DNA from 3 places in the Streptomyces sp. NPDC085900 genome. Region 1 is predicted to be linked to each of the others. Evidence: riboswitches for the same ligand, from Rfam matches in the RefSeq annotation. Region 1 holds a riboswitch; each other region holds the start of a gene.
What was found. A riboswitch is a leader RNA that binds a small molecule or an ion and turns the genes downstream of it on or off. The one in region 1 is predicted to bind cyclic di-AMP.

Region 2: another riboswitch for cyclic di-AMP. It lies ahead of ACIGDI_RS12705 (NlpC/P60 family protein); the one in region 1 lies ahead of ACIGDI_RS41550 (M23 family metallopeptidase).
Region 3: another riboswitch for cyclic di-AMP. It lies ahead of ACIGDI_RS24135 (transglycosylase family protein); the one in region 1 lies ahead of ACIGDI_RS41550 (M23 family metallopeptidase).

Annotation. Positions count from the first base shown of each region.
Region 1 covers NZ_JBITSP010000020.1:66,819-73,281, forward strand. The annotation lists gene ACIGDI_RS41535 (dihydrofolate reductase family protein) at 1-243, shown strand, start outside; tRNA gene ACIGDI_RS41540 (tRNA-Met) at 321-394, shown strand; gene ACIGDI_RS41545 (PP2C family protein-serine/threonine phosphatase) at 596-1,639, shown strand; cyclic di-AMP (ydaO/yuaA leader) riboswitch at 1,855-2,012, shown strand; gene ACIGDI_RS41550 (M23 family metallopeptidase) at 2,024-3,043, shown strand; gene ACIGDI_RS41555 (aldo/keto reductase) at 3,142-4,086, shown strand; gene ACIGDI_RS41560 (PrsW family intramembrane metalloprotease) at 4,138-5,484, opposite strand; gene trmB (tRNA (guanosine(46)-N7)-methyltransferase TrmB) at 5,548-6,420, opposite strand.
Region 2 covers NZ_JBITSP010000003.1:714,966-721,428, forward strand. The annotation lists gene pcrA (DNA helicase PcrA) at 1-562, opposite strand, end outside; cyclic di-AMP (ydaO/yuaA leader) riboswitch at 817-988, shown strand; gene ACIGDI_RS12705 (NlpC/P60 family protein) at 997-2,163, shown strand; gene ACIGDI_RS12710 (hypothetical protein) at 2,236-2,589, opposite strand; gene ACIGDI_RS12715 (NlpC/P60 family protein) at 2,997-4,070, shown strand; gene ACIGDI_RS12720 (response regulator transcription factor) at 4,074-4,793, opposite strand; gene ACIGDI_RS12725 (PspC domain-containing protein) at 4,790-6,115, opposite strand; gene ACIGDI_RS12730 (PspC domain-containing protein) at 6,259-6,463, shown strand, end outside.
Region 3 covers NZ_JBITSP010000007.1:27,130-33,592, forward strand. The annotation lists gene eno (phosphopyruvate hydratase) at 1-288, opposite strand, end outside; gene ACIGDI_RS24135 (transglycosylase family protein) at 622-1,302, opposite strand; cyclic di-AMP (ydaO/yuaA leader) riboswitch at 1,306-1,476, opposite strand; gene ACIGDI_RS24140 (transglycosylase family protein) at 1,672-2,655, opposite strand; gene ACIGDI_RS24145 (cytochrome P450) at 2,811-4,217, opposite strand; gene ACIGDI_RS24150 (nucleoside triphosphate pyrophosphohydrolase) at 4,495-5,502, opposite strand; gene ACIGDI_RS24155 (SurA N-terminal domain-containing protein) at 5,669-6,316, opposite strand.

The DNA.
Region 1 (6,463 bases):
GACGCGACCGTCTACAGCAGCCTGGAGCCCTGCGCGCGGCGCGCGTCCCGGCCGAAGCCGTGTTCCCGGCTGATCCTGGAGGCCGGGGTCCGGCGGGTGGTGACGGCCTGGCGGGAGCCCGACACCTTCGTCGAGGAGGCCGACGGGAACGGGCTGCTGGCGGCGGCCGGGGTGGACGTCGTCCTGCTGGAGGAGCACGAGGCATCGGCCAAGGCGCCGAACACCCATCTGCTGGGCGGCTGAAAACCGCAGGTGAAGGGGGCGGATCGAAACCCTGGTGCTGGGCGTCCCGCGGATGGCGTACACTGGAGTCACAACGACGCGGGGTGGAGCAGCTCGGTAGCTCGCTGGGCTCATAACCCAGAGGTCGCAGGTTCAAATCCTGTCCCCGCTACTGAAGGCCGAGGGCCGGAATCCGGAAACGGGTTCCGGCCCTCGGTGTTTCCTCCCCCGGGTGTCTCTCACCTGGGCGGGGCTCCCCCTGGGCGGTGCCTCCCCCCATCGGCCCTCACCGCTCGCCCGCCGTCCCCGCTCCGGCAACCCTTGAAGTGTGGAGCAGGAGGGGCCGATCTCGTACGCGCGCACCTTCGTCCGCATGCTCCCGGCACTGCTGCTCGTCGCCGGGGCGTTCTACGACTACTTCACCCCGGCCGAGTTCAGCGCGGCCCCCCTCTTCACCGCCGCGCCCCTGGTCGCCGCCCCGCTCTACTCCCGCCGGGGCACGATCCTCACCGGTGTCGCGTGCGTGCTGGTCGTCCTGCTGCTCCACAGCCGGCTCGGCATCCTGCTGCACATCGACGCGCTCACGGAGCTGGTGACGGTGGCGACCGTGGTCGCGCTGGCCGTGCTCATCAACGCTCTCGTGCGCCGCGGCGACGAACAGCTCGCCTCGCAGCGCGCGATCGCCGAGGCCGCCCAGCGTGCCGTACTGCCCGACCCGGCCGAACGGATCGGCACGTTCACCATCGCGGCACGCTACGAGGCGGCGCAGCGGGACGCGTCCATCGGCGGCGACCTGTACGCGGTGCAGGACAGCCCGTACGGCGTGCGGCTGGTGGTGGGCGACGTGCGCGGGAAGGGGATGGGCGCGGTGGCGGCCGTCGCCGTCGTGATCGGGGCGTTCCGGGAGGCCGCCGAGCAGGAGGCGACGCTGGAAGCGGTCGCCGGGCGGCTGGACCGGGCGCTGGCCCGCGAGGGCAGCCGGCGCGAGGGTCTCGACGCCTTCGAGGGCTTCACCACCGCCGTACTCGCCGAGCTTCCGCACGGCGACGGCGTCGTCAGGATCGTCAACCGCGGCCATCCGCCCCCGCTGCTGCTGTGCCCCGGCGGGACGGTGCGTCCGCTGCCCGCCCGCGAGCCCGCACTGCCGCTCGGCATGGGGGAGTTGGGCGCCTGGCCGGACCGGGCGGAGCAGACCCGCTTCCCGGGCGGGGCCACACTGCTGCTGTACACCGACGGGCTGTGCGAGGCGCGGGACCGGCACGGGGAGTTCTACGATCCCGCGGCGAGCCTTCAGGGCCGGGCCTTCCCCGATCCCGCCGGGCTGATCGCCACCCTCGCCCAGGAGGTGCACCGGCACACCGGGGACGGCACGACGGACGACATGGCGATGCTCGCCGTACGGCGTCACGCCAGGTGATCGGATGGCCGCCCTCCGCATAACAACTGACGAACCGTCAGTCGCTGTGAAGATCCCGAGAAGGGGTCAACTCGCCCGTTTTTCGCCGGTCATGGACCTGTACGTCCAGCCCGGAAACGTTAATGATCAAGCCGAACTGCTTGGAATCCACACCCCGGGTCTATTAACGTTCGATAACGCAGCGCGGTCGTCCCAGCCGTCACAAGAGGCGGCTCCGTGCGCACGCGCCGAATCCCGCAAGGGAACCGGGGAACCACCACCCTGGGGTGAATCGCGCGGATGCCACCGTGGACCCACGGCCGGTATACGCGCGTAGGAGACCTTCCTGCTCCGAACCCGTCAGCTAACCCGGTAGGCGAGAAGGAAGGAAAGGAGCACGCCCACGTGGCGTCCAACCCGCCTGCCCCGGCAGCACCGTTCGTGCCGAGCACCGAGCCCTTCGGCTTCGCCCCCCGCACCGACGAGGGCCAGTGGGAGGAGTGGAATCCCACCGCGGAGTCCATACGCCCGGTACGGGGCAAGCACCGCGTGGCCAAGCAGCGCGGCGGCGGGCTGGCCCGCAGCTCCACGGTTCTCGGCGTCGGTGTCATAGCCGCCGTCGGCGCGGGCGGCATGGCCAGCGCCAACACCGGCAAGCCCCCGGTCTCCATCTCGATGCCCGACCTGGCCTCCGTGAGCCATGTGTTCGGCGACGACGCGGCCCCCAAGGGCTCCGCCACGGCGCTCAGCAGCGTCGGCGTGACCACCGAGGACACCGCCGAGGGCGCCAAGGACGCGGGCGAGGCGCTGCGCGACCGCATCATGGCGCAGGCCGAGGCGCAGCAGGTCCAGGTCGACAGCAAGGCCCAGGCGGTCACCGAGGCGTCCTTCGCCAAGCAGGTCGACGCCGCTGCCACCAAGGCGGAGCAGGACGCCGCCGCCAAGGCCGCCGACGCCAAGCAGAAGGCGGAGGCCGAGGCCAAGAAGAAGGAAGAGCAGGCGCGGCTGGCCGAGCTGGCCAAGCAGTTCAAGCTGCCGGTCGTGTCGTACACGATCACCGGCACCTTCGGCCAGGCCGGTTCCATGTGGTCCTCCGGCTACCACACGGGTCTCGACTTCGCCGCCCCGACGGGCACGCTCATCAAGGCCATCCACAGCGGCACCATCACCGAGGCCGGCTGGGCCGGGTCGTACGGCTACCGCACGATCCTCACCCTCGACGACGGCACCGAGCTGTGGTTCTGCCACCAGTCGTCGATCAGCGTCAAGGTCGGCCAGAAGGTCGCCACCGGTGACGTCATCGGCCGCGTCGGCGCCACCGGCAACGTGACCGGCCCGCACCTGCACCTCGAGGTTCACCCGAACGGCCAGGCCACCGGGATCGACCCGATGACGTGGCTGCGCGGCAAGGGCCTGAACCCCTGACGATCCGCACGTCCCCGGAACGGCTGCCTCCGATTGTTTACGGGAAGTTTGCGGCCGTTCCGGAAGACCGCTCTCCGGGGTCTTCGTTGACGTAGGACATGACTTCTCTTCGCAAGCTCGGCAACTCCGACCTCGAGGTCTTCCCGCTCTCCCTCGGCGGCAACGTCTTCGGCTGGACGGCCGACGAGGCCACCTCCTTCGCCGTCCTGGACGCCTACACGGCGGCGGGCGGCAACTTCGTCGACACCGCCGACTCCTACTCCGCCTGGGTCGAGGGCAACAGCGGCGGCGAGTCCGAGACGATCATCGGCAGGTGGCTGGCGGCGCGCGGCAACCGCGACGACGTCGTGGTCGCCACGAAGGTCAGCCAGCACCCCGAGTTCCCGGGCCTGTCGGCCGCCAACATCAAGGCCGCAGCGGAGGCCTCGCTGCGCCGCCTCGGCACCGACCGCATCGATCTCTACTACACCCACTTCGACAAGCCGGAGACGCCCGTCGAGGAGATCATCGGCGCCCTGGACGAGCTGGTGCGGGAGGGCAAGGTGCGGGCGATCGCCGCGTCCAACATCTCCGCCGAGCGCCTCGCCGAGTCCCTGGAGTTCTCCGACCGCGAGGGCCTGGCCAAGTACGTCGCCCTCCAGCCGCACTACAACCTGGTCTCCCGCGACACCTACGAGGGCCCCCTGCGGGACCTCGCCTCCCGCCAGGGCCTGGCCGCTGTCCCTTACTACGCCCTGGCCTCCGGCTTCCTCACCGGCAAGTACCGGCCCGGTACGAAGGTCGAGGGCGCGCGGGCCGCGGGCGCCGGAAAGCACCTGCAGACCGAGCGCGGCCGGAAGGTCCTGGCGGCCCTCGACGAGGTCGCCGAGGCGCACGGAGCCCCGGTCGCCACGGTCGCCCTGGCCTGGCTCGCGGCCCAGCCGACGGTGGCCGCCCCGATCGCCTCGGCCCGCACCCCGGAACAGCTCCCGGCCCTGCTGGACGTGGCGAACCTGACCCTGACGGACGCGGAGATCACCCGTCTGACGGACGCCTCGGCCTGACCGAGCCGCCGCCGGCGCGTCGGGTCGGCGGTGCCGAGCTCTCGGCGAGTTCTACGACTGGTACGGGTTGTACGCGGGATACGACCCCGCCTGGTACCCGGGGTAGCCGTACGCGCCGTACGCGCCGGGCATCGGCCACGGCGGTGCCATCACCGGTACCGGCGGGGCCGTCGCCCGCGCCGCGTAACCCAGTGCCGGCCCCGCGATCTCCCGCCGGTTCCACAGCTCGGCCAGCAACTCCCGCTCCCGTACGGAGAAGTCGGCGCCGGCCCGCCCACGGCGCCCCCGGTGCCGCAGGAACGCCAGCGACGTCGCGTACGCCTCGTACTGCAGGACCGCCTGCGCGGCCGGCTTGCCGTAGTGGTGGGCGGCGTAGTCGCGGGCCAGCCGGCGCGCCCGCATCGAACCCAGCGCGAACGGCTCGGCCGGCGTCAGCCAGCCCGCGGCGGCGTAGGCGGGCAGCTCCTCGCGCACGGTGCGCAGCTCACGCTGGCGCGTCCAGATGACCAGCCAGGTCAGCAGCCCGAACGCGGGCACCATGAACACGGCGTACACGGCGAAGAACCCGAACTCGCCGAACGTGGACGAGCCGTTCCACATGGCGTGCATGCCCATCGCGAGCAGCAGGCCGCACAGCGGGATCAGGACGCGCCGGGCGTGCTGCCGGTCGGCCGCCGTCGCGGCGAGGCCGAAGCCGATGCCGCTCAGGACGGTGAAGAGGGGATGCGCGAACGGCGACATGATGACGCGCACGAAGAAGGTCGCCGCCGTCACCGAGGCGATGCCCCGGTCGCCGGTGAGCTGGTCGGTGCCGAAGGCGGTGCCCAGGTAGAGGATGTTCTCGGTGAACGCGAAGCCGGTCGCGGTGATGCCGGCTATCACCACCCCGTCGACGATGCCCGTGAAGTCCCGTCTGCGGAAGAGGAAGACGAGCAGGACGGCGGCGGCCTTGGCGGACTCCTCGACGACCGGCGCTATCACGGTCGCGCCGAGGGTGTCCGCGCTCGACGGGTCCGCGGTCGCCGTCGCTATCCATCTGGTCGCGAAACTGTTGGCGACGATCGCTATCAGCGCCGCCGCGCAGGCCCCCCAGGCGAAGGAGAACAGCAGGTTCCGCCAGGGGCCGGGGGCGACCCGGTCGAGCCATCGGAAGGCGGCTATGAGCAGCGGTACGGGCAGGACGGCGAGGCCGAGCCCGACCAGGAACCCCTCGGTGCCGGTCTGTTGGCGCACCAGGGCGAGGATGACCAGCCCGGAGAGTGCGAGCAGCGTGCTGAGCGCCCCGTAGCGCACCCCCCTGCGCTGCCACCAGTGCGCGTGCCCGAGCGCCCTGCCCGCCGGAGCACCGGGGTGCGGTGGCTGCGGCGGGTAGGTCGGGTACGGGGGAAAGGTGGCCACGGCATTGACCCTAACGAGCGAAGGCGCCGCCCGCGATGGCGTATCGCGTTGACCGCGGGAGCCTCAGGCGCCTGTGGGGGGCTGGTTGTGGTGCTGTACGCGACGGAAGAGCAGGTCGTTCACGACATGTCCCTTGTCCAGTCCCTGGCCCTCGAAACGGGTCAGCGGCCGGAAGTCCGGACGGGGCGAGAAACCGCCGTCGGACCGCGTGTTCTCGAATTCCGGATGCGCGGTGAGGACTTCGAGCATCTGTTCGGCGTACGGCTCCCAGTCGGTCGCGCAGTGCACGATCCCGCCCGGTCTGATCCGGGTGGCGACGAGGTCGAGGAACTCCGGCTGGATCAGCCGCCGCTTGTGGTGGCGCTTCTTCGGCCAGGGGTCGGGGAAGTACACGCGCAGCCCGTCCAGAGCGTCGGGCGTGAGCATCTCGCGCAGCAGGATGATGGCGTCGCCGTTGCCGACCCGGACGTTGGACAGTCCGTTCTGGTCGGCGAGGTTGAGCAGGTTGCCCTGGCCGGGGGTGTGCACGTCGACGGCGAGGATGTTGGTGCCGGGGTCGGCGGAGGCCATCTGCGCGGTGGCCTCGCCCATCCCGAAGCCGATCTCCAGGACGACGGGGTTGTCGTTGCCGAAGAGCTCCGCGAGGTCGATGACGCGCTGTCCGTCGATGTCCAGCCCCCACTTGGGCCACAGCCGCTGCAGCGCGTCCGCCTGCCCCGCGGTCACCCGGCTGCGCCGCGGCTGGAAGCTCCGGATCCGCCGCTCGAAGTGCGAGCCGGCGGGGTCGGCCCTGGGCCCGTCCGGGAAGCGGGGCTCCCCCTTGGCCCTGGTGTGCCGGACGGAGACACCGGGGACGTGCGCGGGCTGCCCGGCGGGCTCCGCGGAGGCGGGAGCGGCGGGCCGGGTGGCTTCGGGGGCATTGTGGGAGTCAGACACAGTGGGGTCGATTTTACGGGGACGGCCGCCCGCCCGGACCGCC
Region 2 (6,463 bases), on a different contig from region 1:
CCAGGGCCATCAGGCGCTTGCTGTCGGCGGCGTCGTAGATCGAGAACGAGGACGTGAAACCGAGCTTCTTGCTCTCGCGGCGCAGGATGCGCACGCACGCGCTGTGGAAGGTCATCACCCACATCGCGTTCGCGCGTGGGCCGACGAGCTGCTCGACACGCTCCTTCATCTCACCGGCGGCCTTGTTGGTGAAGGTGATCGCGAGGATCTGGCCGGGGTGCACGTTCCGCGAGCCGAGGAGGTGGGCGATGCGGTGGGTGAGCACGCGGGTCTTGCCGGAGCCGGCGCCGGCCACGATGAGCAGGGGGGTGCCGGCGTGCACGACGGCCGCGCGCTGGTTCTCGTTCAGCCCGTCGAGGAGCGCGGCCGGGTCGATCGCCGGACGCGGGGCGCCGTCGCGGTAGTAGGAGTCCCGGTCCGGCGGTACGTCGAACTTCCCGCCGAACAGATCGTCCGGAACGGGCTCCGGTACGTGATCGTCCTCGGGCGGTGGCGGGGGTTCCTCGTGGCCGCGGGGGGCCTGGAGGTCCGCCAGGAAGCTGTCGTCAAAGAGGCTGCTCATCGCTCTCCGAGTCTAGGGGGCCCCACTGACAGCCCGCCGCCGCCCTGAGAACATCGCCGGATCCGGACCGGATCCGATACCGCCGCACACGCTGCCGCACCCCTCCGCCACGGTCTGTGACCAGCGGCGACCGGTTGACCAAAGGTCACGAAAATGTATCGGGCATATCGAACATCATCCTTCACAGAGGCCACACGAGTTGGCTACCGTTCCGCGCAGGCCATACGACCCCCACCGGCGAACGTCGCCGGGCCGCGTGGCCTCCGCCGAGTCCGGGGCGCCGCCGCGCCGTCCGGAGCCGGGGACCCAACCGACCTTGGGGTGAATCGGCCCGACCCCCTCGCGGGGAGCGGACCGTAGGGCAACCCTTCCGAACCACCCGCCCGAACCCGACAGCTAACTCGGTAGGCGGAGCATGGAAGGAGTCGCCTCCCTTGGCGTCGCACCGCAAGTCGCGCCCCGCGGGAACGCGTGTACCAGGCATACGCACCCCCGCTCTCGCCACGGCCGCCCTCACCTCCGTGGCACTGCTGTCCCAGACGGCCGACGCAACACCCTCCACCGACGGCCGGCCCAGCCTCGAGGAGGTCGAGAAGAAGGTCGACGACCTCTACCGCCAGGCCGAGTCGGCCACCGAGAAGTACAACGCGGCCAAGGAGAAGACCACCAAGCAGCGCAAGCAGGTCGACACCCTCCTCGACGACGTCGCCAAGCGCGCCCAGAAGCTCAACCAGGAGCGCGAGCAGCTCGGTTCCTTCGCCGCCGCCCAGTACCGCACCGGGGCCGCCGCACCCGACACGGCGACCTTCCTGCTCGCCGACTCCCCGCAGGACTACTTCGACCAGACGCAGCTGATGGGCCGGCTGACCTCACGTCAGAAGACCGCGGTCGACGACTACTTCGCCGAGCAGTCGGCGACGATGAAGAAGCGCGAAGAGGCCTCCCGGAGTCTGGAGACGCTCACCCGGACGCAGAGCGACCTGCAGACCGCCAAGTCCACGGTGCAGCGCAAGCTCAGCTCCGCGCGCGAGCTGCTGTCGAAGCTGACGGCCCAGGAGAAGGCGCGGCTCGCTCAGATCGAGAAGCAGAAGCAGGAGGAGGCCGCCCGCAAGGCCGCCGAGCTGGCCAAGCAGCAGGCGGCCGCGCAGGCCGAGGCAGCGGCCGCGACCCAGGACAGCGGCTCCACGTCCACGTCCGGCACCAGCACCGGTACCGGTACGGGCACCTCGGACTCCTCGTACGCCACCAAGGCCGCGAAGGCGATCTCGTTCGCCCGCGCGCAGATCGGCAAGCCGTACGTCTGGGGCGCCACCGGCCCCGGCTCCTACGACTGCTCCGGTCTCACCCAGGCCGCCTGGAAGGCCGCCGGCGTCACGCTCCCGCGCACCACCTACGACCAGGTGAACGCCGGCACCACCGTCTCCCTCACCGACGCCCAGCCGGGAGACCTGATCTTCTTCTACGACGACATCAGCCACGTCGGCATCTACATCGGCAACGGCATGATGATCCACGCCCCGAAGCCGGGCGCTTACGTCCGCGAGGAGTCGATCTACTACGGCGGCGAGTCCATCATCCACAGCGTGGTCAGACCGGCGTGAGCCCGGCGCGTCAGCGACAACAGGGGCGCACGGCAATCACCGTGCGCCCCATCGCGCCACCACTCGCCCGCGTCAGGTCCACAGCACCGCGATGAAGATGTTCGCCGTGGTGAGCGCGCCCACCAGCCCGAACATGCTCTTGTCCACCTTCTCCTCGTCCCGCTTCACGTAGACCAGGCCGAGGATCACGATCAGCAGGGCCAGCTTCAGGCCGATCTTGACGTTGTTGACGTGGTGGTCGTCGGCCTGGTTGAGGCCGACCAGGATCGCGCCGGTGACCAGCATGGTCAGCGCCCCGTGCAGCATGGCGGGGACGAAGCGGGCCGTGCCCTGCCCCATCGCCTTCATCTGGGTGAGGAAGCCGCCGAGGAGCGCGGCGATGCCGACGATGTGCAGGCCGACGAAGAGATGGATGAGTACGTCCATGAGGCCGGAGCTTAGACAGGGGCGCCAGGGGCACCCGACACCGGCCCTCCTCCATCCGTCGGCCGCATATATGCGCCATAGCACCCCGCCCCCCGGGGGCACCCGAGAACCGTCACATCGGTCACCGCACCGCGTGAACCCGACGAGGCAGGGCCTGGATCACGGTCGCATCCGGTCACCCGGCGCCGCACTCACGGCACTTCCGCACAACGCGTTACCGGACCGACACAGCCAGGTTTAGCGTCCTTCCCCAGGTGACCGGCTCCCCACCGCCGCCCGGGCCAGGGGCGGCAGTCGGCCACCACCGCCGAGAAGGTCCGGCGGCGGCCGCTCCCCCTGTGCGAGCCGCCGCCGGACGCGTAAGCCGCCCCGGACGGGGTGGTCGTACGAAAGGACGTGCAGTCCAGGTGGCAGCGCATCGCAAGCCCGGTCGGCGAGCATCACTGGGCGGCAGCACCGCCCGTACGGCCTTCACGATCGCCCTGGCGGGCGCCGCGACCGCGACGGCCTTCGACGGGACCGGACACGCCGAGCCGCGGCTGACCCCGGCACAGGTCAAGGCGAAGGTGGACCGGCTCTACCAGGAGGCCGAGACCGCCACCCAGAAGTACGACGGCGCGAAGGAGAAGGCGCAGGCCGCCGAGCGCCGTCTGTCGACCCTGCGGGACGAGGCGGCACGCAAGACGGAGAAGCTCAACTCGGCGCGGGAGGCGCTGGGTTCGATCGCGGCGGCGCAGTACCGGGGCGGCGGGCTGGACCCCGCGCTGCAGCTCGTCCTCTCCAGCGATCCCGACCGGTACCTGGACGGCGCCGAGTTCGTCGACCGGGTCGGCACCCGGCAGGCGGCGGCCGTCGCGGACGTACGCGAACAGCTGCGGGACATCCAGCAGTTGCGCGGGACCGCACGCGTCGAGCTGACCTCGCTGAAGGCACGGCAGGCCGAACTGGCGCGGCAGAAGAAGACGATCACCGGCAAGCTGGACGCGGCGCGGCGGCTGCTGTCCGGCCTGTCGTCCGAGGAGCGCGCACGGCTCGGGCTGGACGGCGGCGGTACGGGCCGCGCGTCCCGGTCGGGCACGGAAGGCCGCGTCGGCCTCCAGGCCCCCGCCCCGGCCACGGCCCAGGCGCCCGACTCCCGTGCCGCGGCCGCCGTCCAGTACGCCTATTCCAAGCTCGGCAGCCCCTATGTGTGGGGCGCCACCGGCCCGGACGCCTTCGACTGCTCCGGCCTGGTCCAGTCCGCGTACCGCTCCGCGGGCGTCTCCCTCCCCCGCACGACGTACGCCCAGATCGACGCCGGGCGCCGCGTCTCCCGTTCCGAACTGCTCCCGGGCGACCTGGTGTTCTTCTACTCCGGCATCAGCCACGTCGGCATCTACATCGGCAACGGCCAGATGATCCACGCCCCGAACCCCTCGGCCCCGGTGCGGATCGCGCCGATCGACGAGATGCCCTTCGCGGGGGCGACGCGGGTGGTGTGAGTGTCAGACCAGGCGCCGGGCCGTCGCCCACCGCGTCAGCTCGTGCCGGTTCGACAGCTGCAGCTTCCGCAGGACCGCCGAGACATGGGACTCGACCGTCTTCACCGAGATGAACAGCTGCTTGGCGATCTCCTTGTAGGCGTACCCGCGGGCGATCAGCCGCAGCACCTCGCGCTCGCGCTGGGTGAGACGGTCCAGGTCCTCGTCGACCGGCGGGGCGTCGGTGGAGGCGAAGGCGTCCAGGACGAAGCCGGCCAGCCGCGGGGAGAACACGGCGTCCCCCTCCTGGACCCGGAAGACGGAGTTGACGAGGTCGGTGCCGGTGATCGTCTTGGTGACGTAGCCGCGGGCGCCGCCGCGGATCACACCGATCACGTCCTCCGCCGCGTCCGACACGGACAGGGCGAGGAAGCGGACGGGCCGCTCGGCGTCGGCCATCAACGGGGCGCAGCGGCGCAGCACTTCGACGCCGCCGCCGCCCGGGAGGTGGACGTCGAGGAGGACGACCTCGGGGCGGGTCGCGGTGATGACCGTGACCGCCTGGTCGACGTCCGCGGCCTCGCCGACGACCTCGACGCCGGTCTCGTCGGTACGGCCGATCTCGGCCTGTACTCCGGTACGGAACATGCGGTGGTCGTCGACGAGGACCACGCGCACGTGCCGCTCACCGGCACTCCCGCCGGTCGGCTCCACGGACTCGTTCGCCTCGGTCGGATCGCTCATGACGTCTTCTCCGCCCTCTCCATCTCCAGCTCGACCTCCGTGCCGCCGTCGGGCACCGCGCGCAGCCGCGCCGTGCCGCCGTTGCGCTCCATGCGGCCGATGATCGATTCTCTGACGCCCATGCGGTCGGCGGGTATCGAGTCGAGGTCGAAGCCGGGTCCGCGGTCCCGCACGGACACGAAGACCTTCTTCCCCTCCACTTCGGCGTAGACCTGCACCGCGCCTCCCTCGCCACCGTACTTGGCGGCGTTGACCATCGCCTCACGCGCGGCCTGCATCTGCGCGGCGATCCTCTCGTCGAGCGGGCAGTCGCCGACGACGACGACCTCGATGGGGACGCCGTGCTTGTCCTCGACCTCGGCGGCGTTGCGCCGGACGGCGTCGGCGAGGCCAACGGGTTCGTCGGCCTCGTCCTTGCCGGTGCCCTCCGGCTTGTACAGCCAGGTCCGCAGGTCGCGTTCCTGGGCACGGGCCAGGCGGCGCACCTCGCCGGCGTTCTCCGCGTTGCGCTGGATCAGGGTCAGGGTGTGCAGCACGGAGTCGTGGACGTGGGCGGCGACCTCGGCGCGTTCCTGGGCGCGGATGCGCATCAGGCGTTCCTCGGACAGGTCCTGGGTCATGCGGACGAGGTAGGGCCCGGCGAGGAGCGTTATCCCGACCAGGACCGCGAGGGCCGCCTGCAGGACGGAGCCGAGGTGGGCGGCGGAGCCCTGGAGGACGAAGATGCCGGAGACGCCGGCGGTGACGAGCAGGACGCCGCCCGCGGCGCGCAGCAGGGTCAGCGTGCGGCGGCGGCTGCCGACCTCGACCCAGCGGGCCCGGCGGGCGTTGTCCGCCTGGCGCCAGACCAGTGCGACGCCGGCGCCGACGAGGACGGCGGGCCACAGGTAGGCCTTGACGCCCCCGCTCAGGTTGACGTTGCCCACGAAGACCAGGGCCACCACGACCATGAGGAGCAGCGCGACGATCTGGCCCCGGTCCGGCTTGCGGGCCACGAGGCGCCGGCGGCCGTCGGGCGAGGTCTCGGTACTGACGATCGCGGGGGGCTTCTGCCCGCCGACGCCGCCGACGCCCAGCGGTACGAAGAACCAGAACGCGGCGTACAGCAGAGCGCCGAGGCCGTCCGCCATGAACAGGCCGACGAAGACCAGCCGGACCCAGATGACGGGCAGTCCGAGGTGCCCGGCGAGCCCCCGCGCCACGCCACCCAGCCAGCGTCCGTCGCTGCTGCGGTAGAGCTTGCGCGGCGGCCGCGGTTCGACGAGGGGCGCTGCGGCTTCCGGCATGCCACCGATCCTCACACGGCCGGCGGACGAGGACATCAGGGTCGGCCCCCGAGACTCCCCTGATCTTCGGCGGCGTGGCCCGTCGAACGCTTCCCGGGCGCCGGCTCGGGGGCGATATCAGGGTCGGTCCAGGGTCGTCCCGACTCCCGCCGGGGCGGCCCGCCCGTCACCATGGAGCCATGACAGATCACGAGCGCGCCGCGACGGGTCCGGGACCCGGCCCCGGCCCGCGCCCCTCCCCGGGCGCCGGGCCGCAGGATGCCGCGCCCGCCGCGCACGCCCCGACTGCCACCGGCCCGGAAGCCGGGGCGGACAGCGGTACGGAGACCGGCACGGCCCCCGGCGCGGCGGCGGACTCCGGCGCCCCGGAGAGGTTCCGCCGCG
Region 3 (6,463 bases), on a different contig from region 1:
CATGGCCTGGTCGATCAGGCGCTGCTCGGTGGCGTCGTAGCCGACCAGCTCCGGGCCGATCTGCTCGATGACGGCGAGGACGGCCTTCTCGACACCCTTGCCCTTGTAGCGGTTGGGGTCACCGTCGCGGAGCTCGATGGCCTCGAAGGCGCCCGTGGAGGCGCCGGAGGGGACGGCGGCACGACCCGTGCTGCCGTCGTCGAGGCCGACCTCGACCTCGACCGTGGGGTTGCCTCGGGAGTCCAGGATTTCCCGGGCTACGACGACGTCGATGGACGGCACGAGCATCTCCTTCTTGGATGTGACGCTGGTTGTGCGGGGCACGTGGGCCCTTCTGGGCCCTACCTCAGCCTTGCGACTAGAGCCTAACCGCCCCGGGGCCATCGGCCAGCCGACCGACCGTCCCGTGGACAAGGACAGACGGTACCTATTGTTCACGCCCGGAACAAAGGAGGGTGAACACAGCATGTATCGCGGGCGACGGCGGGCAAAGAAAAACCCCGCTCCGGTGCGTACGGGGGAAGACGCACCGGAGCGGGGAGCCCGTGGGGACGGGGGTGGCCCTCACGTGCCTCCACTGTGGGGGACACGGATGTGCGGGGCCTGTGGTTCGACTGTGTCCTACTTCAGGTGCAGCTGCTGACCGGGGTAGATCAGGTCGGCGTCCGTGACGATGTCCTTGTTCAGGTCGAACAGCTTCTTCCAGCCGCCCTTGACCTTGTGGTCGGCGGCGATGGAGCTGAGGGTGTCGCCCTTGACGACCTTGTACTCGCCGTCACCCTTCTTGACCTTCTTGCCGGTCGGGGTGGTGACGGTCTTGGTCGACTTCTTGGGGGCCGGACGCTCGGAGGAGCGGGAGGCCTGCTGCTCGGTGGTGGAGCGGGTGGTGGTGCCGGACGAGCCGGTGGAGGCGCTGGAGCCGTTGTAGGCGGCGCTGGACAGGCCCGTGCCGCAGACCGGCCAGGCACCCTTGCCCTGGGAGGCGAGAACCTTCTCGGCGACGGCTATCTGCTGGGACTTGGAGGCCTGGTTGGCCTGCGGGGCGTAGGCGGTGCCGCCGTACGCGGCCCAGGTGGAGGCGGAGAACTGCAGACCGCCGTAGTAGCCGTTGCCGGTGTTGATGGACCAGTTGCCGCCCGACTCGCACTGGGCGACCGCGTCCCACTCGGAGGCCGTGGCGGCGGAGGCGTTGCCGGCCGCCATCAGCGGGGCGGCGATGGCGACACCGGTGACACCGGCGAGCGCGGCGGCGCGGGTGGCCTTGGACGGACGACGGTGCTTGCCCTTGGCGGAAAACAGCATGGTGGATCCCCTCACCGACGCCTGCGAGGTGAGCTGTCGGGTTCGGGCCGGTTGAGTTGCCCGGCCGCGGCCTCGCTCTCGCGAGCCGCGGCTACACCCCAAGCCACCACCGTCAACCACCCGGTGGGGCACTTACCTTGGGTCCCCCGCTCCTGCCTACGGCGCTGTTAAGCGACGACTGTTCCCGTACGGCCGCTGGCAGGATTCGGCGTTGCGACAGACGGGGCTCGGGTTGCCGAGCGGTCACGACCGTAGACACGGAATCCGCCGAATTTCAAAGACGATCAGGGCTTCTGAGACTCATCCCACACTTTCACCAAACCGGACATTCAGCGCGAAGCGTGACGTGAACTCCCGCCGCATTTCGCCCTATTCGGCAGGGAGATCCAGGGTCTGACCGGTGAAGATGTGGTTCGGGTCGGTACCGATGGCCTGCTTGTTCGCGTCGTAGATGGCGCGCCATCCGCCGTCCACGTCAAGGGAGTCGGCGATGGAGGCGAGAGTGTCGCCGGTGCGGACCGTGTACGAGTCGTGCGCGGCGGCCTTCGTGGCGCCGCCGTCGACACTCTCGTCGGCGCTGGCGCCGCGGTGCTTGCCGGTGCCGGTGCCGGTCGTCGCGGAGTCGACGGCCCCGGTGTCGACGAGGCTCCAAGAACCCAGCGCCTGCTGAGAATTGTCCGACTCGTCACCCTTCGCCCGACCCGCGGACGAGCCGCCGGCCCCCTGGGACGCGCTCGGAGTCGAGATGGAGGGCGAGGCGGAGCTGTCCGATTTGCTGGACTTGCCACTGGAATGCGAGGAAGAGCCCGGAGAGACCGAGGGCGAACCGGACGCGTCCGAGGAGGCGGAGTCACCGGACGGGTCGCTCGACGCGTTACCCGACGAATTGGACAAACCAGTTGAGTCCGAACCGTCGGACGAATCGGATGAGTCGGACGAGCCGCCCCCGATGCCGGTGTCCACGTCTGCCGAACCGGAGTCCTTGCTCAGCCCCGACGTCAGTCCGCAGGTATGGAAGGCGCCGACGCCTTCGGCGTCCAGGAGCTTCTCGGCGACGGCTATCTGCTGGTTGCGGCTGGCCAGGTCGGCCCGGGGGGCGTAGTCGAGGCCGCCGTACTTCTCCCAGTCCGCCTGGGACAGCTTCAGGCCGCCGTAGAAGCCGCTGCCGCTGTTCTCGCTCCAGGAGCCACCTGTCTCGCACTGCGCCACCTTGTCCCAGGTGGTCCCGTCGGCGGCGCTGGCGCCACCCGCGGCGAACAGCGGGATCGCGATGGCGGAGCCGGTCACTCCGGCCGCGACGAGGAGAGCCGGAGCCTGGCGGGGGCGACGGTGACGACCGTTCCCGGAGAGCATGCGGAGGGCCTTTCGCGAGACAGCAATGACCGCGGCGCGTGAAGCTTGGGCCAAACCTTCGCGCCGCTGTTGATCCGTGAACGTAGCGGCTACCGATCACTTGTCACAAGTTAATGCCGCGTAGATCACGTGAAGATCACAGACTTGAGCGCGTGTCACGTTTGCGCGGCCGGACGCGATGCGTCGACCGGGGTGAACTCGACCGGGAGCGTGCGGAGTCCACGCATGATGAGCCCGCCCCGCCACCTCAACTCCCCCGGTTCCTCGGCCAGTCGGAGATCCGGCAGCCGGGTGAGGAGCGTCGCGAGGGCGGTCTGGCCCTCCAGCCGGGCCAGCGGGGCGCCCAGGCAGTAATGGATGCCGTGGCCGTATCCCAGGTGCTGGTTGTCGCGTCGGGACAGGTCGAGGGTGTCGGGTTCGGTGAACCGGGCGGGGTCGCGGTCCGCCGCGGCGAGTACGACGAGCACGGGGTCGCCGGCCGCGATGTCCTGTCCGCCGATGGTCAGCGGCTCGGTGGCGAACCGCCAGGTGGCGAGCTCCACCGGCCCGTCGTAGCGCAGGAGTTCCTCCACACCGGTCTCCAGCAGGCCGCGTTCGCCCGCGGCGAGGGAGCTCTGCAGGCGGGCCCGCTGCTCGGGGTGGGTGAGAAGGGCGAAGGTGCCGTTGCCGATGAGGTTGACGGTGGTCTCGAACCCCGCGAAGAGCAGGATGAAGGCCATCGCCGCGGCCTCGTTCTCGGTGAGGTGCTCGCCGTGGTCGGAGGCGCGGATCAGGCCGGAGATGAGGTCCTCGCCGGGGGCGGGGGTGTCCGGGAGGGCGGCGCGCTTGCGGTGGATGAGGTCGGCGAGATACCCGCGCATCTTCTTCACCGACCGCGCCACCCCGCCCCTGGGCCCGCCCTGATGCCGGATCATCATCCCCGCCCAGTCCCGGAAGTCGTCCTGGTCCTCGCGGGGCACGCCGAGCAGGTCGCAGATCGCGTGGATGGGCAGCGGGAAGGCGAACTCGTGGATGAGGTCGGCGGAGCCCTTCTCCGCGAACCGGTCGATGAACTGATCGGTCAACTGCTGCACGCGCGGAGCGAATTCGGCCACCCTGCGAGGCGTGAACGCCTTGGAGACGAGGCGGCGCAGCCGGGTGTGGTCGGGCGGGTCGATGTTGAGCAGATGCGTCATCAACTCGGCCTTGCGCTCACCCGGAATGCCCGTCTTGCCCTTGGCGTGCGCGGGCTCGTCGTGATGGGCCGGGTTCTTCGACAGCCGGTTGTCGGCGAGGGTCTGCTTGGCGTCGGCGTAACGCGTGACCAGCCAGGCTTCGACTCCGCTGGGGAGGGTGGTGCGGTGCACGGGGGCGTGCTCGCGGAGCCAGGCGTAGGCGGGGTAGGGGTTGGTGGCGAATTCCCAGGTGAAGAGGGCGGGGGGTGAGGGGGTGGGGGTGGTGGGCTCCGGGGGCGCGGGTGTCGCGGACGCGGGGGTGTCGGGCTCGGGAGTGGGGGGTGCGGGGGCGGCGGGCGCGGACGCGGACGCGGGGGTGGGCTGGTCGGGGGTGGGCTGGTCGGTCACTCCTTGACGGTATCCGGGTTCGAGGGGAGTGCCCTACGGAGGGCGGCGAGGGTGGCGAGGGTGGCGGCGGCGTGCGGGGCGCCGTCTTCGGCGCCCTCGGCCGGGCAGTGTTCGGCACGGACGAGGTGCAGGGCCGCGAGGTCCAGCCGGCCCTCAGGGTGGCCCGCGCGCGCCGCCCTGTCGCCTGCACGACCGTCGAGCTCCCCGCAGCCGCCGGTGCCGCCAACTCGGCTTCCGTCAGGCCCCCTTGCCTTGCCCCGCCCTCGAGGCGACGGGACTAACCCGGCAGCCCCTCGGCCCTGCGCACCGCGTCGCGATAGGTGCGCGCCGCCACCCGCAGAGCCGCCTCGGGATCCACTCCCTCCGCCTCCGCCCGCGCCGCCAGCGCCAGCAGCTCGTACCCGATGCCCTCGCCGGCGGGAAGCGGCACCTCCAGGGCCGCCGTGCGCACCCTCGACGCCAGCTTCGAGGCGAGGGCCAGGCCGGGCTGCCCGAGGGGTATGCCGTCGGTCACCGACTCCCGCTGCTTCTCGATCGCCTTCGTGCGCAGCCAGTGCTCCTTGACCTCCTCCGGGGTCGAGGCGGTCTCGTCGCCGAAGACGTGCGGGTGGCGGTGGACGAGCTTCGCGACGATGCCGCCGGCCACGTCGTCGATCGAGAAGGGGGCGTCCGGGTCCTCCTCGGCGATGCGGGAGTGGAAGACGACCTGGAGCAGGACGTCCCCCAGTTCCTCGCGCAGCTCGTCGCGGTCTCCGTCCTCGATCGCCTCGACGAGTTCGTAGGCCTCCTCGATGCCGTACTTCGCCAGGCCCTTGTGGGTCTGCTGCGAGGACCAGGGGCACTCGGCGCGGATCCGGTCCATGACCTGGACGAGGTCCAGGAGACGGGCGCCGGGGAGGTCGTAGGAGGCGGGGAGGAGTTCCAGCTCGGGCATGCTCACCCGGCCCGAGCCGGCGAGGCGTGCCAGGCCGTCCGTGAGCGCGGGCTCGCCCTCACCCGTGGCGACGACGACCACCGTGCGGCCGCCGGCGCAGGCGGCCAACAGTTCCTCCGCCGTCGGGGACGCCTCGTCGACCCGTATGCCCGCCTCCCGCAGATAGGGCAGCTGCGGGTGAGCGCCGTCCGCGCACAGCACGCGGTCGGCGGCGTGCAGGACCTGCCAGGCGGGCCAGGAGAGGAGACCGGGCGCGACGCGGTGGCTGGTGGTGAGCAGGACGATGCGGCCGGGGGCGACGGCCTCGTCGGGGTCCTGGTCGGGGGCGGGGTCGAAGCTGGTTGCGTTCACGATTCGAAGCTAACGCACGTCACCGACAGCCCCGTGAGTTGTCCACAGGCGGGGATCCACAGGGGCGGAAATCCACAGACGGGGGCGGGCGTCCACAGGGGCGGGGCATCCACGGGGGCAGGGCGTCCACAGGGCGCCCGCCCTCGCTGCCGGACCGTTCCTCCGGTTACGCGGTGCCCTGCGAGGCCGCCGTCGTGACCTCTCGTACCCACGGCGTCTTCGCGTCGACGCGGCTGCTCTTCTGGACGTCCCAGGAGCCGTAGCGCGGGTTGAGGTCGACGTGGAGTTCCTTGGACGCCTTGGACAGGGCGTTCCAGAAGGCAGGCTTGCTGGTGTCGGTGTCGAGGGTCTGGGCGAGCTTCTGCGCCTCCAGCTGGAGGCGGAGGTTGTCGTCGAGGCGCTTGGGCGCCACGCCGTACTGCTGCAGCCATGCCGTCTCGAGCGCCTTGGAGCCGCCGACCTGCTGTTCCAGGCCGCTGCGCATCTGCTGGATCTCCTTGGTGGTGACGGTCACGCCGTTGTCCTGGGCGGCCCGGTGCAGTACCCGGTCGAGCACCATGTTGTGCAGGGTGTCGCGGGTGAGGCTGCCGGTCTGGGCGACGGCCTGCTTGTACTGCGCGTCGTTCGCCACGGCCGTGCGCTGGGCCGTGCGTACCTCGTTGACCCGGTTCTCCAGCTGCGCCACGGTGATCCGCTGGCCGCCGACGACGGCCGCGGCGCCGGGATGCGAGTCGCTTCCGCAGGCGGTGAGGAGGGGGGCCGCAGCGGCGATCGCGGCGGTGAGCAGGAGCGCGGTGCGACGACGGCGGTGCAAGGAAGCCTCCCGAGGAGATTGTGCGACGGTGCACAAAGTCTTGCGGTGATCGATGTTAGGCAGTGGGACGGCTGTGGCCAACCCATTCGACCGACCCATTCGACCAACGATTCACCGCCGCTTCGGGCACCGCCGCGCCCCGGGAGG